DNA from 2 places in the Nocardioides dokdonensis FR1436 genome. Region 1 is predicted to be linked to the other one. Evidence: riboswitches for the same ligand, from Rfam matches in the RefSeq annotation. Region 1 holds a riboswitch; the other holds the start of a gene.
The links. Region 1 has a riboswitch for thiamine pyrophosphate ahead of I601_RS10090 (thiamine phosphate synthase). Riboswitches for the same ligand answer to the same signal wherever they lie in the genome.
Positions count from the first base shown of each region.

Region 2: it holds a riboswitch for thiamine pyrophosphate, as region 1 does, so the genes downstream of both, I601_RS08190 (thiamine ABC transporter substrate-binding protein) here and I601_RS10090 (thiamine phosphate synthase) in region 1, are expected to answer to the same signal.

Region 1 is NZ_CP015079.1:2,131,403-2,134,796, reverse strand. Features, by position in the region: gene I601_RS10105 (beta/alpha barrel domain-containing protein) at 1-247, opposite strand, end outside; gene thiS (sulfur carrier protein ThiS) at 244-444, opposite strand; gene thiO (glycine oxidase ThiO) at 441-1,478, opposite strand; gene I601_RS10090 (thiamine phosphate synthase) at 1,475-2,077, opposite strand; TPP riboswitch at 2,074-2,183, opposite strand; gene I601_RS10085 (SDR family NAD(P)-dependent oxidoreductase) at 2,313-3,104, opposite strand; gene I601_RS10080 (NADP-dependent oxidoreductase) at 3,179-3,394, opposite strand, start outside.
Region 2 is NZ_CP015079.1:1,730,430-1,733,823, forward strand. Features, by position in the region: gene I601_RS08180 (GNAT family N-acetyltransferase) at 1-328, opposite strand, end outside; gene I601_RS08185 (alpha/beta hydrolase fold domain-containing protein) at 325-1,254, opposite strand; TPP riboswitch at 1,317-1,435, shown strand; gene I601_RS08190 (thiamine ABC transporter substrate-binding protein) at 1,434-2,561, shown strand; gene I601_RS08195 (ABC transporter permease) at 2,561-3,394, shown strand, end outside.

The sequences.
Region 1 (3,394 bases):
AGGTGCAGCCGGCGGTGTTGGGCAGCAGCCGGACCTCCGAGCGGCGCAGCAGGTCGAGCAGCCCGCCGGCGCCGGTGGTCGAGGTGCGGCGCACAGAGACGGTCACCAGGCCGGGCCGGGCCGCCTCCAGCACCGCCGGCAGCAGCGACAGCCCGGGCAGGCCGCCGGTGCCCAGCAGCAACCGGGAGGACAGCTCCTCCCCCGCCACCCGCAGCGCCCCGGTACCGGTCGTCGCCGCCCGCGTCATCCGCCCTGCACCGCCGTCACCACGTCGACGACGTCGCCGTCGCGCAGCCGGTGGGTGCCGTGCTCGGCGCGGGGCACCACCGCACCGTTGACGGCCACGGCCCTGCCGTCGGGGTCGGGCACCAGGTCACGCACGCTCGCGACGAGCGGCGCGGGCCGGCCGTTGAGCAGGATCTGCGGGGTGGTCGGGGCACTCATCGGTCCTCCAGGAGTCGGCGGGGGTCGGTGGCCGGGTCGACCCGGCCGCTCTCGAGGTGGTCGGCGACCAGCTCGGCGGTCAGCGGCGCGAGCAGCACGCCGTGGCGGAAGTGGCCGGTCGCCAGCACCACCCGGGGGTCGTGGGTGGGGCCCACCAACGGCAGCCCGTTGGCGGTGCCGGGCCGGTCGCGGGCCAGCGCCTCGAGCAGCTCGGCCCGGTCGAGCCCGGGCACCAGCTCGCGGGCCGCGTCGAGCAGGCGGTGCACGCCACCGAGCGTCACCACCGGCGGCTGGTCGTGCTCCTCGCTGGTGGCGCCGATGACGACCTCGCCGTCGGCGCGGGGCACCACGTAGACGGGACGCCCGCGCACCCAGCCGCGCACCGGGCGGGTCGGCGGGTCGTCGCTGCGGGCCCGCAGCACCTCCCCGCGCACCCCCCGCACGAGACCCGGCCCCAGCCGTGCGGCGTACGCCGACGGCAGCGACGCGCCGGTGGCCAGGACCGTCACCTCGGCCCAGCCGGCCGGGCCGGGGTCACGCTGCACCGGGACCCGGTCGAGCAGGGCGGCGAGGACCCGACGCGGGTCGACGCTGTGGTCGTCGGGCAGCAGCACCCCGCCCAGCACCCGCCCCGCGAGCGTCGGCTCCAGCGCGCGCACCCGAGCCCCGTCGAGGTCCTCGACCCGGCCGCCCAGGCTCCGCACCAGCGTGGCCTGGCGCTTGACGTCGCGCAGGTCGTCGGCGTCCAGCCCGACCAGCAGGGTGCCGCCGCGGGTCAGCGGGACCCCGAGCCGGTCACCCCAGGAGGGCCACGACGCCTGGCTGCGCCGGCCCAGGTCGAGCAGGGCCGGCTCGTCGTGCCAGACCTCGGCGGCGGGGCTGAGCATCCCGGCCGCCGCCCACGACGCACCGCGGGCCGGGGCGGGGTCGACGACGCGCACCTCGTGACCGCGACGCCGGAGCTCGTCGGCCACCGCGAGCCCGATGACGCCGGCCCCGAGGATCTCGACGCGGGCCGCGTCGGTGCCGCTCACGCGACGGCGTCGAGCAGCTCCCGGGCGGCCTGCAAGGGGTCGGGCGGACGCCACAGGGCACCGATCACGGCGACCCCGTGGGCCCCGGCCTCGCGGGCCTGTCGGGCGCGGGGGGCGTCGAGGCCACCGATGGCCAGCAGCGGCAGCGGACCGGCGGCCGCGGTGATGGCGGCCAGGCCCAGGGCGGGCGGCAGTCCGGGTTTGCTCACGGTGTCGAAGACCGGCCCGAGGCCCGCGTAGTCCGCGCCGTCCGCGGCGGCACGGCACACCTCGTCGCGGTCCCGACAGGTCGCGCCCAGCAGCAGCCCGGGGGCGATCCGCCGCGCCTCGGCGACGGGCAGGTCCAGCGCCCCGAGGTGGACCCCGTCGGCCGCGCCGGCCAGCGCCAGGTCGACCCGGTCGTCGACGACCACGACGGCGCCGTGCGGGCGCACCGCGGCGACCACGCGGCGTACGAGCTCGAGGGCCTGGCGGTCCGAGACCGGCGTGGACCAGTGCTTGGCACGCACCTGGAAGCCGCGGATCCCGAGCCGGGCCAGCCCGGGCAGGACGGACAGGTCGTCGGCGGGGCCGACCAGGCAGAACAGACGTGGCAGCACGCTTCGCTCCTCGCTTCCTTCGCCGGCTTTACCCGGATCAGGTTCAACGGTCGGAGCGGAACAGCTCCCTCTCAGCCCGCTGCCGCGAGCTCCCGTGGTGGACGAGCAGACCGTAGCGCGGACGTGGGAGGTGACGTCAAGGCCCCGTCCCACAGCAGACGGAAGAGCATGCTGACCACGTCGGCCGCATCCCCGCCGGGCCATCGACCGGGCCGCGTCGTCGGGTCGTTCCCGGTCATCGTCCGAGGACGCGGTCGATCCCCGCGACAAGGGCCGCGCGCTTCTCGGGGTCCAGCGCGTCGGGGTGCGGATCGGCGAACCGGCCCGCGTCGTTGTCGTAGTACTTTCCGCCCGCATCGGCGAACTCGCCGCTCGTCGAGGCTCGGACGAGGACCTCGACACCGATGTTGATGTCGTTGCCGGCGATGCCGAAGCCGTCCCGGACCATCTTGGAAGCCAGCAACGAGCCGGGGTTGACAGCAACGGCGACCGGCCCGTCGGGTCCGACCTGGTCAGCGAGGTGACGAGTCCACATGGTGAGGGCGAGCTTGCTCTGGGCGTAGGCCGTGCCGTGGTCGAGCCGGCGCCCACCGGCGAGCGCCTGCAGGTCCACGGGCGCCTGAGCGGCGGACGACAGGTTGACGACGCGTCCACTGGCGGGCAGGTGCGCAAGCAGCAGACGTGTCAGTCGGTACGGGGCGATGGTGTTGACGACGAAGCGGACGTCGAGCCCGTCAACGGTGACCGGGTGCTCAGTGTGGTAAACGCCGGCGTTGTTGACGAGCACGTCGATGCTCAGGTCGGCGGCGGCAGCGGCGAGTGCGTCGACCTCGGACAGGTCGGACAGGTCTGCGAGCGCGGTCGCGAGGACTGACCCGGCCCGCTGCGCCTCGACGGCTGCGCGGGCGTCGGCGAGCCTGCCTGGGCTGCGTCCGTGCAGGACGAGCCGGTGATCGAGGGAGGCGAGCCGCTGGGCGGTGGCGAGGCCGATGCCGTCGGTGGCGCCGGTGATCATGATCGTGGACATCGTGGAGTCCTTCTGTTCAGGGGGCGTGGGAGGAGTCAGCCGCACACGTGCGCAGGCAGCCGCTGGGTCGGCGCTCAACCGATGGTGGCGACCAGCTTGCCCAACGGACCGCCCGTCGCGCCGATCTCGTGCAGCTCGGCCAACCGCTCGAGCGGCCGTGTGTCACCCACGACGACTCGCAGCGTCCCCGAGCCGATCATCTGCGCCACGGCCTCCAGGGCGGCGTAGTCGGGTTCGACGAGGATCCACGTCGCACTGACACCGGCCTCGTCGAGCACGTCGCGGGATGG
Region 2 (3,394 bases), 400 kb from region 1:
CATCGAGGACGACCTCGCGGTCGGGGCAGACGTCGAGGGCGGTGGTCATGAGGAGGTCGGCCAGGCCACGACCGCGCGCGGCGGGGGCCAGCACGACGCGGCCGATGCGCCACACGATCGCGTCGTCGAGCACCCGGGCGTACCCGACGAGCTCGCCGTCCTCGGTGAGCAGCACGTGCCGGGTGCCGGGCTCGGGATCGCGGCCGTCGAGGTCGGGGTAGGGACACTCCTGCTCGACGACGAAGACCAGCTGGCGCAGCCGCCACACGTCGTACGCCGCTCGCGCGTCGAGGGCGGCGAAGGGCTGCGCGGTGATGGTCAGGGTCATCGCGGGGACTCCGGATCCGGGAGGGCCGCCTGCACGAGCTCGAGGGTCGTGTCCCAGGCACGGGCGGCCTCGGGGACGCCGGGCAGCAGCGGGTAGACGTGGATCGCGCCGGGCTCCTCGACGTAGGTGAGGTCCCAGCCGGCGTCGGCGGCGCGGCGGGCGAGGCGGCGGCAGGCCGGCACCAGCAGGTCGCGGCTGCCGCAGAACATCAGCGTCGGCGGCAGGTCGCGCAGGTCGCCCAGCGCGGGCGAGACCTCGGGCCGCGCCTGGTCGTCGGCGGAGCCGGCCCACCACCGGGCGTAGAGGCGCATGCGGGACAGCTGCAGCCACGGGTCTCGACGGTCGAACCACGACGTGGCCGGGCTGGAGGTGGTCAGGTCGACCCACGGCGAGATCAGCAGCAGGTGCTCGGGCCGGACCTCGCCGCGGTCACGCAGGGTCTGCGCCACCGCCAGCGCGAGCCCGCCACCGGCCGAGTCGCCGCCGAGCAGCAGCCCGCCGCGCCCCGCCCACCCGGTCGCCAGGTCGACCAGCGCCTGGTGCGAGTCGCGCCAGGTGTGCTCCGGGGTGAGCGGGTAGTCGGGCAGCACCACCCGCACGTCGAGCGCGGCGGCGAGCCGGGCGACGTACCGGACGTGGAGGGCGTCGATCGGCGAGACGAACCCGCCGCCGTGCAGCCACAGCAGGGTGCGCGAGGGGGACGCGCCGCGTCGCGTCAGCACGTGCACGGGGAAGCCCGCGCTGTGGTCGACCTCGTGGTCGAAGCGGCGCGTGAGGCCGGGCACGGCGCGGGTGGGCAGCGAGCGGTCCAGGTCCGCGTGGCAGGCCTCGACGGCGGCGCGCTCGGAGTCCTCATCACGCGCGGCGCCGGCGCCCCGCAGCCGCGGGACGAGGAGGGCCAGCAGGTCGTGGCGCAGGCTCGGCATGGCGCCATCCCACCACGGGGGTGGGCGGGTCCGCCTCGTCGAGGTCGGGGCTACGCTGGCCAGCACACAGACAGGGGAGCACCCGCCCGGACCACGGGCGGTGCTGAGAGTGCGGACCAGCCGCAGACCCTCCGAACCTGCTCCGGCTAGCACCGGCGAAGGGAGTCCAGATGCGACGCATGCGTACGCCCATCCACCCGACGAGGACGAGTCACCCGACGAGGACCGCTCGCACGACGGGGACGGCGGCCGCGGCGCTGCTGAGCCTCGCCCTCAGCGGCTGCTCGCTGATCGGCACCGGCGACGACCCCGTCACCGCGTCCGGCTCCGGCCAGGACGGCGCCCCGTCCGGCGGGGGCAAGGTCGTGCTGGTGACCCACGACAGCTTCTTCCTGCCCAAGCAGCTGGTGAAGGACTTCGAGGAGGAGAGCGGCTACGACCTCCAGCTGCGCGCGAGCGGCGACGCCGGCGCCCTGACCAGCCAGCTGGTGCTCAACACCGACAGCCCGATCGGTGACGTCGCGTTCGGCGTCGACAACACCTTCGGCTCCCGTGCGCTGGACGCCGACGTCTTCGCGCCGGTCGAGATCGACGCCCCCGACGGTGTCGAGGCGCACCGCCTGCCCGGCGACGACGAGGGCGCGCTGACCCCGGTCGACACCGGCAACGTGTGCGTCAACGTCGACACCACCTGGTTCGACGAGCGCGACCTCGATGCGCCCGAGACCCTCGACGACCTCACCGACCCGGCGTACGAGGGCCTCTTCGTCACCTCCGGGGCGACCACGAGCTCACCCGGCTTCGCCTTCCTGCTCGCCACGATCGCCGCGTACGGCGACGACTGGACGGGCTACTGGGAGGACCTGCTGGCCAACGACACCGCGGTCGTCAAGGGCTGGGAGGACGCCTACCAGGTGGACTTCACCCAGGGCGGCGGCAAGGGCGACCGCCCGATCGTGACGTCCTACGACTCCTCGCCGGCCTTCACCGTCGACGGGGACGGCGGCACGACCACCCGCGCGCTGCTCGACACCTGCTACGAGCAGGTCGAGTACGCCGGCATGCTCCGCGGCGCCGACAACCCCGCGGGCGCGCAGGCCGTCGTGGAGTGGCTGCTCTCGCCGGAGGTCCAGCAGGCGCTGCCGGGCTCGATGTACGTCTACCCGGTCGTCGAGGGCACCGACCTGCCGGCCGAGTGGGCCGACCTCACCGAGCGGCCCGACGAGCCCTGGGCCGTGGACCCCGACGAGATCGACGAGAACCGCGACGCGTGGCTGCGCGAGTGGGGCGACCTGGTCAGCCGCTGATGACCGCACCCCGCCGGCTGCTCGGCCTGGCCGCCCTGGCCGGGCTGCCGCTGGCGGTGCTCGGCGTCTTCTTCGTGCTGCCCGTGACCGGGATGATCGGGCGCGGCTTCGTCGTCGACGGCGACCTCGATGTTGGGGCGGTGCTGGAGGTGCTCACCCGACCGCGCACCGGCCGGGTGCTGTGGTTCACGGTGTGGTCCTCCACGGTCGCGACCGTGCTCGCCGTGCTGCTCGGACTGCCTGCTGCCTACGCGCTGCACCGGCTGCGCTGGCCCGGGCGCCGGGTGGTGCGCGCGGCGCTGCTGGTGCCGTTCGTGCTGCCGACCGTCGTGGTCGGGGTCGCGTTCCGCCAGCTGCTGGGGGAGTCGGGGCCGGTCGTGGCGCTGACCGGCGGCCGGGTCGACCTCGACGGCACCGCGGCCGGGATCGTCGCCGGCCTGGTGTTCTTCAACGTCGCGGTGGTCATCCGGGGCGTGGGAGCCGCCTGGGAGGGCCTCGACTCCCGGCCCGGCGAGGCGGCCGCGGCGCTCGGCGCCTCCCCGGCGCAGGTCTTCCGCACCGTGACCTGGCCGATGCTGCGCCCCGCGGTGGTGTCCTCGGCCAGCGTCGTGTTCCTCTTCTGCGCCACCGCCTTCGGCATCGTCCTCACCCTCGGCGGGCTGCGCTACTCCTCGGTCGAGACCGAGATCTACCTGCTCACCACCGAGTACCTCGACCTCCAGGCCGCGGCCGCTCTCTCGGTGCTCCAGCTCGTCGCGGTCGTGGCGCTGCTCGTCGTGGCCGGCCGGCTGCGCGCGGTGCCCGACCCGACCCTGGCGCGCAGCACGACCCCG